Regions from separate parts of the Glutamicibacter sp. FBE19 genome, predicted to be linked through region 2. Evidence: riboswitches for the same ligand, from Rfam matches in the RefSeq annotation. Region 2 holds a riboswitch; each other region holds the start of a gene.
The links. A riboswitch is a leader RNA that binds a small molecule or an ion and turns the genes downstream of it on or off. The one in region 2 is predicted to bind S-adenosylmethionine.

Region 1 (3,269 bases), on a different contig from region 2:
GCAAACCATTTTCATCGACGGAGGCATGAGCGTTGTCGTCTAGCACCCTTTCCAACAAGACCCTGGGCGTCGTCGCCCATGCCGCTGGCGACCTGCGGATCGAGCAGATCGACCTGCCCGCACCCGCTGCGGATGAAGCACGAATCGCCATCGCCTATGGCGGCATTTGCGGTTCGGACCTGCACTATTGGAGCCACGGAGCGGCCGGGGAGTCCATCCTCAAGGCCCCGATGGTTCTCGGGCATGAGATCGTCGGCACCGTTATCCAGGCGGCCGCTGATGGCAGCGGCCCGGGCGCGGGAAGCAAAGTCGCGGTGCACCCGGCAACACCGGGAGACACCGGGGAACCCTATCCTTCTGACCGCCCGAACCTTTCACCCGGATGCACTTATTTGGGCTCGGCTGCCCGCTACCCGCACACCGAGGGCGCCTTTGCCCGCGAGGTGAATCTGCCTGCACGCATGCTGCGCGAACTGCCCGCCGGCCTCTCGCTGCGTGACGCTGCGCTGGCCGAGCCAGCCGCCGTGGCTTGGCATGCGGTCTCGCGTGCCGGCACCGTCTCCGGCAAAAAAGCTCTGGTCATTGGCGCTGGCCCGATCGGAGCGCTGGCCGTAGCGGTGCTCAAGCGCGCCGGTGCCAGCGAAATCATCGCGGTGGACATGCACGAAACGCCGTTGGGCATTGCCAAAGAACTCGGTGCCACCGCAACCCTGCGCGCCGATGACCAGGAAGCAATCGCCAAGGTCAACGCCGATGTGGTGATCGAGGCCAGCGGCAATTACCGCGGCCTGGCCTCTGCCATTCGCGGCGCGGTGCGTGGCGGACGCGTCGTCATGGTCGGCCTGCTGCCCTCCGGCGAGCAACCTGCCCTGATTTCGCTGGCCATCACCCGCGAGCTGGAACTTGTCGGCTCTTTCCGCTTCAACGACGAAATCGACCAGGTGATCGATGCGCTGGCCGACGGTTCCCTGCACATCGGCGCGGCCGTCACCCACGAGTTCCCGGTATCCGATGGCCTTGAAGCTTTTGAAACAGCCAAGGATTCCTCGAAGTCTGGCAAGGTCTTGCTGAACTTCCTGGAGCGGTAATCCCTCCCAGTACAACGACGCGGTGGTGGCTTCTGATAACAAGGGCCGCCACCGCGTCTTTGCTATTAAGCAGGTGCTAGTTGGCCTCGGCAAGATGCAGCGAGGTGGCCACTGGCACCGGGTTGGCGAACAGATCGAGGACTGGGCAGTGGGAATCAACTGCTTGGCGCAATTCCTCGTAGCGCTCGACGGATTCTGGACCAGCTATCTGGACTTTCAATTCCACTGAAGAGAAACCGGGACGCACCGACGCGTCGATGCCGAATAGTCCGCGAACATCGAGCTGCCCATCAGCGGTAATCTGCACATCATCAACCTGGATGCCCAGGCTCTCGGCGTAGAGCCGATAGACCACGACCTGGCATGAGACCAAGGCTGCCAATGCGTATTCAACGGGGCTGGCGGCGATGTCGTTACCGCCGAGCGCTGCTGGTTCATCGACGGTGAAGGTGTGCTTGCCGGCGCGAATATTGCTGGCGACCGAAGCAAAGCCCTCGCCCTGGACAGTGAAAGTCAACTGGGCACTGTGCGGAGCGGAGGAAATCCGTTCGCCCCAACCGGCACCGGCTTCTTGCAGGCGTTGCGAGCGGTCTTCGGCCACGGATAGCTTGGCTGTTGCGTGAGGCATGGGGATTCATCCCCTTTCTGGCGCAGGGGCGCCATCGTTTACGATCCTGGATTTCAAGATGCGTCGAATCGTCACCTGGGGCACCCCGCACAATGGCCTAAAGGGTTGCCGTCCACTCAGCCAGGGCTGTGATGAGTGGAACTCGTGATTCAGTGGTTCCTTTGTATCGTGTGGCAAGCGGATCGGTAAAGTATCCACTTAACGTTTCGTCATGGCTGTCCTGTCCCTTAGCGTCGATAGGATGGTGGGTAGCAATCCGCTCCAACGCACTACCCATGGATGGCGATGATGGAATTCCAGCTGACTCTTTCCTCAGTGAACTCATTAGTGTCCGAGGAAGAACTTCGCATCGGGCAATTCTTCTTCGAATCCGGAAAAGTCCAGGATGTTGAACGCCATCGTGAACGGGGGAACGCCCGAGTCACTGCGCTGGTTCGCAACAGCGAGGTCATGGTCGGGTTTCGGATCGGCAACGAGGGCATAGAATTCCACTCTTTCTGCACCGAACATCCATCTGAGTACTCCTGCCCGGAAGTCGCAGCACTGCTGCTGGAGATAGTCAGCGACGCCGAAGACCCGCTCTACGTCTCGGATCAGGCAGCCGACCCTTATGGCTGGCAACGCAATGCGGTTCCCCAATGGGAACGAAACCTGAATCGGTTGTTGCCCGTCGTTGAAGTAGAAACCGACATTGTCGAAGAGCCGCTGGGCCTGATTTTGAAGGTCGTCACAGAGCCACGGTACGGAGGAGAAGATGTCCTCACTCTCCAAGCGAGGCCGGCAAAGCAAGGAACCAAGAGCCCGTGGGTGCAGACCGGCATTAGCTGGAAATCGGTCGCCTTTGACGAGCACTTTTCCAGGGCGCAACGCCGCGCAGTCGTGGAATTGAACCGCCTGCGGGAACATGCCGAAAAGGTGAAGTACGGTCATTTCTGGGAAACCACAGACTGGATTTCCTTGATGGAACTTCCTGGCAAGGATCTCTTGGCCGCTTTCAAGGATCTCAAGGATGCAGGCGTTGCCATTATTAATGGCGGTTCTGCGTCCAAGCCGCCGGTGAACTTCAGTGAAAAACTGGCCCATGCATACGTGGATTTCCGTCAAGGGGAAAACGGCCTGACCGTCGAAGGCGTGCTTCATGGTCCTGAACCTGAACACACGCACCTGTTGCCCGTAGGAAATCCCCCTGCTTTTGTGGCTTTTTCCTCCCAGCCGTTGGCCAAATCCAAGACCTGGGGCCTGGCAGAATTTGCTGATCCGGTATCAGCAGAGCTCGCCACGTTTATTGCCTCCGGTGTCCAGTTCATTCCGTCTTCTGAAGTAGGCCGGTTTGAGCAAACCCATCTGGACAGGGTGCGCCAGCTGGCGCCATTGAAGAGCGCGGATGTTTCCTACGCCATCCCCGACCCTCCACGACCAGTGCTGCGACTGCGCGTTTCAAGCACTGCCGACAGCGTCAGCCTGCATTATTCATGGAAGTACGCAGCCAAGGCCCAACGCCAGCGAAGTGTTGAAAAGGAAATCATCGCTTCGATCAATGACAAATTGGGCGA
Region 2 (3,269 bases):
ACCGGGTTGATGAAGTACACCTTGTACTTGGATGAGGACAGCAGGAAGGTCGCTACGAAGTAGCTGGCCCGCGATGGCTTGTTGGAGGCTCCCACGATGGCGATGGACTTGGTTTCGCGCAGGATGTTCAGCCGTTGCGCGGCTCCCGGGCCTTCCCAGGTGCGTTCGGTGGTGCTCATTAGTTGGCTCCCTTCGGGGCTGCAGGAATGGCGCACGCGGCACCATCATAGGGCGGTTCCGCAAATTCATCGGCGGAACCGGAGATTGCTTCCTGGGAGGCGGCCAAAGCCTGGTCCAGATCCCAGAGGATGTCTTCGACATCTTCCAGGCCCACCGACAGGCGGATCAGGTCTTCGGGGACGCCGGCGGCAATCAGCTGGTCTGCGCTGAGCTGCTGGTGGGTGGTGGAGGCCGGGTGCAGCACCAGGGTGCGGGCATCGCCGATATTGGCCAAGTGGCTGGCCAGCTGCAGGGCCTCGATGAACTTGGAGCCGGCTTGGCGTCCGCCCTTCACGCCAAAGCTGAAGACCGAACCGACACCCATGGGCAGCAGTTCCGTGGCGTGGGCATGCTGCGGGTGGGATTCCAGTCCGGCGTAGTTCACGTAGGTGACCCGTGGATCAGCTTCGAGCCAGGCGGCGACCTGCTTGGCATTGGCCAAGTGGTTGTCCATGCGCTGGGGCAGGGTTTCCAGGCCCTGCAAGAGCTGGAATGCCGACTGGGCCGGCAGGGCCGGGCCGAAGTCGCGCAGCTGCTCGCTGCGCAGCTTGGTGAGGAAGCCGTATTCGCCGAAGTTGGCCCACCAGGAAACGTTGCCGTAGCTGGCCACCGGTTCGGTCATCGCGGGGAACTTGCCGTTGCCCCAGTCGAATTTGCCGGACTCGATGACCACGCCGCCGAGGGTCGTGCCGTGGCCGCCAATGAACTTGGTTGCCGAGTGGATGACAATATCGGCCCCGTGCTCGATAGGGCGCAGGATATAAGGGGGAGTGAGCGTGGAGTCGACCACCAGCGGGATCAGGTGGCGGTGCGCCACCTCGGCCAGGCCCTTCAGGTCGGCAATGTCGCCCGAGGGGTTGGCCACCACCTCGGTGTACACCGCCTTGGTGTTCTCTTCAATGGCCGCTTCGAAGTCGGCTGGGTCATTGGAATCGACGAAGGTGGTGTTGATGCCAAAGCGGCGCAGCGAAACATCAAGCTGGGTGATGGTTCCTCCGTAGAGCTTCGAGGAGGCCACGATGTGGTCGCCGGCCTGGGCCAGGGCGGCGAAGGTCACGAACTCGGCGGCCATGCCGGAGCCGGTGGCTACAGCGCCGATGCCGCCCTCCAGCGAGGCCATGCGCTCCTCGAAAGCCGCGACGGTCGGGTTGCCGATGCGCGAGTAGATATTTCCGTACTTCTGCAGCGCGAAGAGGTTGGCCGCGTCGTCGGCGTCCTTGAAGACAAATGAGGTGCTCTGGTAGATGGGTACTGCGCGGGCGCCGTGCTCCGCATCGGGGGTGCCACCGGCGTGCAATGCGCGGGTGCGGAATCCAAACTTGTGATCTGCCATGATGGCTTACGACTCCTTGTCGACGGGGTTTTCGCGCTTCACCGCCCGGCGGTGGTGCGATCGAGGCAGGAATCCCGGAATCAATGTCGCTTCTTGCTGTGGTTGAACAAGACAGGCGGCTGCATCGTTTCTGGCGGTAGCACCGTAACCACCGGATGTGGCAGGTTGCTGCGGCGTCAACGAACCAGATCTCTCAGCCGCTCGGGATGGTGTAACAATCTTCGCAACATGACCGTTCATGACCTAACTATGAGTCTTAACGTTGCGTATTGGACGTAGTGCCGGAGATTCTTCGATCACTGTGCTCGCCGGTACGCTTGAGTCATGGATACTGCGCTGGTATTGATCAGACACGGGCTGACCGATTGGAATCTGGCCGGCCGCCTTCAGGGGCGCACCGACATTCCGCTCAACGACACCGGACGCGAACAAGCCCGCGGTGTAGGGCGCGAACTTCAAGGCCAGGGGTTCTCCCTGGTGCTGGCATCCCCGCTGGGCCGCGCGCAGGAAACCGCCGCGTTGATCGCCCGGGAGCTGGAGGCGGAGACCGGCCGGAGCGTCCCGGAATTGATTGAACGCGGTTTCGGACCGCTCGAAGGCCGGATCATGGCCCAGGTGAGCGATGAGGAATCGGCCGCGCTCCAGGATCAATTGGAGCCAATCGACGAGATCCTGCGCAGGGCAATTCCTGCCTTGGTTGATCTGTCGATCGAGCATGCGGGCAGGAAGGTGGCCGTGGTCAGCCATGGAGCCACCATGCGCGCCATTCGTGATGCGCTGGCCGGAACCAAGCTGCCGCGCGGCGTGGACAATGGCGAGGTCATCGAGATTGACATCCAGCGCCTGCGCGAACTGGCTGAAGGGCTGGATCTGGTCAGCTGCTAGGGGCCCAGAAGTTTTTCCTATCGCCACCTCACATTTTTGCTCCGCGATGCGTTTACATGGTGAAAGCCCGTAAAGGTGCCGACCTTCAGGAGAGCCATGCAAGTGCCGTTTGAGCGGATAGTCCAGGATTACGGGCTGAACGTGCTTCGCGTTTGCCGCGCCCTGCTCGATGAGCATCGCGCCCAGGATGCCTGGTCCGAAACTTTCCTTTCAGCGCTCAAGGCCTATCCGCAGCTTGCCGAGGACGCCAACGTCCTGGCCTGGCTGGTCCGCATTGCACGGAACAAGGCCATCGATGAGCTGCGCAAGAACAAGCCGGAGATCCTCGTCGACCATCATCAGTGGGACCAGATTGATGGCGAGCCGCAACCGGCACTGCAGCTGGAGAATCTCCAGCTCTGGCAGGAAGTAGGCAGGCTCCCCGAGAAGCAGCGGCTGGTGGTCGGCTACAGGTATCTGGGCGGACTGACCTATGCGCAGATTGCCCAAATGGTTTCTGGCACTGAAGCCGCCGCGCGGCGAGCGGGCAGCGACGGGCTCAAGAACCTTCGCCGATTGCTCGGCGATGACACACTGTGGCAGGAGAAGTCATGACTGATGCACCGATCAACTCTTCGGCAACCGGAGAAGAGGCCCAAGTTCTGGAGCAGCTGGGAATCGAGCTGCGGGCCAAGGCGCAGGCCGGGGATCTTGTCGATATTTCCTACCGAGTCGTTGATAGCCCGATAGGGTCTTTGCTGCTGGCCAGCACCCCAGCCGGCCTGGTGCGGGTAGCTTTTGAAACCGAGGGCCATGAGAGGATTCTCGAGGTGCTCGCCCAGAAGCTCAGCCC
Region 3 (3,269 bases), on a different contig from region 2:
CTTCGCACCGGCGTATCGGGGCTGGCTACTTCGGTGGCGCTGATGACCGGCCTGTACGCCACGCACACCATGGTTCCGCCAACCCCCGGCCCGCTGGCGGCGGCCGAGAGCATCGGCATTGCCGATAACCTCGGGCTGATCATTGCCGTTGGCCTTCCGGTGGCAGCCATCTCCGCGTTGGCCGGCCTGTTTTATGCCAGCCGCTTCAACAAGTCCCAATGGACCGCCTTGCCGTCGGAAGACGAGAATGATCTGGCAGACCTGGACTACGAGCAGCTGCGCGCAAGCTTCGGCAAGCTGCCGCATCCGGCCTTGGCCTTCCTGCCGATCCTGGTGCCGCTGGTTTTGATCTGTGCCTCATCTATCGCCAAGCTGCCATCCCAGCCGCTGGGCGGGGGAACGCTGGTTGAAGTCCTCTCGTTCCTCGGCACGCCGGTGATCGCCCTGATTTTCGGCCTGCTCTCGGCCACTTTGCTGTTGCGCGGCGAGAACAAGCTGGGCGATTTTAATGAGCAGATGCACGAATCGGTGCGCACCGCTGCCCCGATCTTGCTGATTACCGGGGCTGGCGCCGCATTGGGCGCGGTGCTGGCCGCCTCGGAGCTGACCACGATTCTCTCCGACTCGCTGAGCGGACTCGGCCTGGGCCTGGCGGTGCCGTTCCTGATTGCCGCCGCCCTGAAGTCGGCGCAGGGATCGTCCACGGTATCGATGGTGACCACCTCCGCGCTGGTCGCGCCGATGCTCGGTTCGCTGGGGCTGGATTCCGAATTGGGAATGGTGCTCAGCGTCCTGGCGGTGGGTGCCGGTGCGATGGTTGTCTCGCACGCGAATGACTCGTACTTCTGGGTGGTCTCGCAGCTCAGCCGGATTCCGGTGATCACTGCATACAAGACCCTCAGCGTGGCTACGGCAATCCAGGGCACCGCGGCCTTTGCAACGGTCTGGATCCTGGGGGCGGTCCTGCTCTAGCGCACTGCTGAATACACCCCGGGCACCGCGCCATCATCGAACCCTTCCTTGATGGCGCGGTGCACTGTTTTTAAGGGAGCTCAGAAACGGCCAGCCTGCTACGCCAAAGCCATGATGGGCTGGTGCGGGTCAGGGGTGCTCACGCCAAGAACAATGTGAATTAGACGCCGTAATATGCGGAAATATGACGCTGATTTAGCGCCTGCCCGCCGCCTCCCAGCCTTGCCAGCCCGGGATTTGTGAAGAGATCTGACGCAGTGTTCCCTCCAGTGACGCGTTGATGGCAAGCTCCCGGGATCAATGCTTGACTCGGATAACACCCCATCCAGAGCGGCTGAGAGACCTGGCTCCACGACGCCGCAGCAAGCCTGCCTCCTGCAGATAGTGCTAACGCCAGGTTCGATGGAGCTCCCGGGGCAAGAAGCGTGAACTTCTGTTCGGGATCCCTCGGTTCGATATGTCCAAGAGAGGGACGGCATGACTCGCACTCGCCCGAACACCCTGAAATTTGTGGCTGCCGCACTCGCAGCAACCACGCTGCTCTCCGGTTGCTCGCTGAAGGAACCACGCCCCGAAGCCGCGCCGGCCGTGGCGCCAAGCAGCAACCCGCAAACCGAACAGAAGCTCGACGATGTTCCTTCGATCGAGGGCAAAAAAGTGGGCATCGCGGCCAAGGACATCCTGCACGACTACTCGCGCGTGGTGTATCAGCAAATCCAAGAACGCATCAAGGAGCTCGGCGGAGAGGTCATTGCCACCCAGGCCGAAGCCAAGGACGAGAAGCACGTTTCGGACGTGGAAAATCTCATTACCCAGTCGCCCGATGCCATCGTGGTGATCCTGGGCGATGCCCAGACGCTCACCCCGGCCCTGGCCAAGGTGGATGCTGCAGGAATTCCGCTGTTCACCATCGACTTCCAGAGCGAGTACTCGAAGAACAACGTCACCAGTGATAACTGGAACGTCGGCACCACCCTGGCTCGCACCATGGCCGAGGACCTGCACGGCAAGGGCAAGATCCTGGTCTTCAACGGCTTCCCGGGCGTGACGCCCTGCCGGATCCGCTACAACAGCCTGAACCTGGTGCTCGAAGACTACCCGAATATCGAGAAGATCACCCCGGAACTGCAGGACAAGTACGAAGGCACCATCGAAGATGCCAAGAACCAGATCCAGGATCAGCTGCGCAGGCTGCCCGAAGGCGAAGTGGATGCGATCTGGTCCTGCTGGGATATGCCGCTGATCGGCGCCGCGCAGGCTATCGATCCCACCGATAATGACATCAAGCTCTATGGAGTCGACGCGGAACCCGGGGCACTGGACTTGATCGCGAATCCGCAGAGCTCCTACCAGTTCACCGTCGCCCAGCCCACCAAGCAGATTGCTGCCACCTCGGCCACGAATATTGCGCTGTTCCTCAACGGGCAAGCCGACCAGGTACCAAGCACCAGCTACGCCGAGCCGATTTTTGTGGACAAGGACAACGTGAATCAGGTGCGCAATGACAACGGAATCTAGCCTGCTGCTGAGCATGGCCGGGATCGGCAAATCCTTTGGCGCCGTCACCGTGCTGGACGATGTCCACCTGCAGCTGCGGGCCGGGGAAGTGCTCGGCCTGGTAGGTGAAAACGGTGCCGGAAAATCAACCCTGATCAAGATCCTCACCGGGTTGTACACCCTGGATTCGGGGCAGATCGAGCTTGCTGGACAGGCGGTGCAGATACGGCGCCCGGCCGATGCCGAAGCGCTGGGCATTGAGGTGATCCACCAGGACCGCCACCTGGCCGGGCGCCTGACCGTCGCCGAACAGCTGTATCTTGGCACATCCAGAAACCGCGGTTTATGGCGCCACGAGCGCACCGTGCAAGAGGCGGCCCGGGCGGATATCCTGCGGACCACCGGCCAGGAGCTGGACACCGCGGCCTTTGTCGACGAGCTGAGCGTTGCCCAGCAGCAGCTGATCCAGATTGCCCGCGCCGTGCTGGCCGAACCCAAGGTGCTGATTCTTGATGAGCCGACCGCGCCCTTGGCCAATGACGAGGTCGAGCAGCTCTTCGGCACCATCGGGCACCTGCGTGATCGCGGGGTGGGGATTATTTTCATCTCCCACTATCTCCAGGAACTGCAGCAGGTCACCGACCGGATCACGGTGCTGCGCAACGGCAGGAATGCCGGGGATGCCAGCTTTGCGCACGGCGACAGCATTTCAGATGTCATCGGCTTGATGCTGGGCAGCCAGGTCAACGAATTCTCGCACCAGCAGCGCGAGGCCCCCGCCCGCCAGGGCGAGCCGGCCC

Region 1: another riboswitch for S-adenosylmethionine. It lies ahead of H6F58_RS02825 (OsmC family protein); the one in region 2 lies ahead of H6F58_RS09310 (O-acetylhomoserine aminocarboxypropyltransferase/cysteine synthase family protein).
Region 3: another riboswitch for S-adenosylmethionine. It lies ahead of H6F58_RS00495 (substrate-binding domain-containing protein); the one in region 2 lies ahead of H6F58_RS09310 (O-acetylhomoserine aminocarboxypropyltransferase/cysteine synthase family protein).

The regions. Positions count from the first base shown of each region.
Region 1 is NZ_JACKQN010000001.1:623,557-626,825, forward strand. It holds gene H6F58_RS02815 (SDR family oxidoreductase) at 1-43, shown strand, start outside; gene H6F58_RS02820 (L-idonate 5-dehydrogenase) at 33-1,088, shown strand; gene H6F58_RS02825 (OsmC family protein) at 1,165-1,716, opposite strand; SAM riboswitch class IV at 1,746-1,866, opposite strand; gene H6F58_RS18375 (DEAD/DEAH box helicase) at 2,032-3,269, shown strand, end outside.
Region 2 is NZ_JACKQN010000004.1:241,906-245,174, reverse strand. It holds gene H6F58_RS09315 (CoA-binding protein) at 1-179, opposite strand, end outside; gene H6F58_RS09310 (O-acetylhomoserine aminocarboxypropyltransferase/cysteine synthase family protein) at 179-1,552, opposite strand; SAM riboswitch class I at 1,671-1,765, opposite strand; gene H6F58_RS09305 (histidine phosphatase family protein) at 1,877-2,437, shown strand; gene H6F58_RS09300 (RNA polymerase sigma factor) at 2,534-3,031, shown strand; gene H6F58_RS09295 (methylated-DNA--[protein]-cysteine S-methyltransferase) at 3,028-3,269, shown strand, end outside.
Region 3 is NZ_JACKQN010000001.1:109,736-113,004, forward strand. It holds gene H6F58_RS00490 (GntP family permease) at 1-972, shown strand, start outside; SAM riboswitch class I at 1,291-1,381, shown strand; gene H6F58_RS00495 (substrate-binding domain-containing protein) at 1,450-2,490, shown strand; gene H6F58_RS00500 (sugar ABC transporter ATP-binding protein) at 2,474-3,269, shown strand, end outside.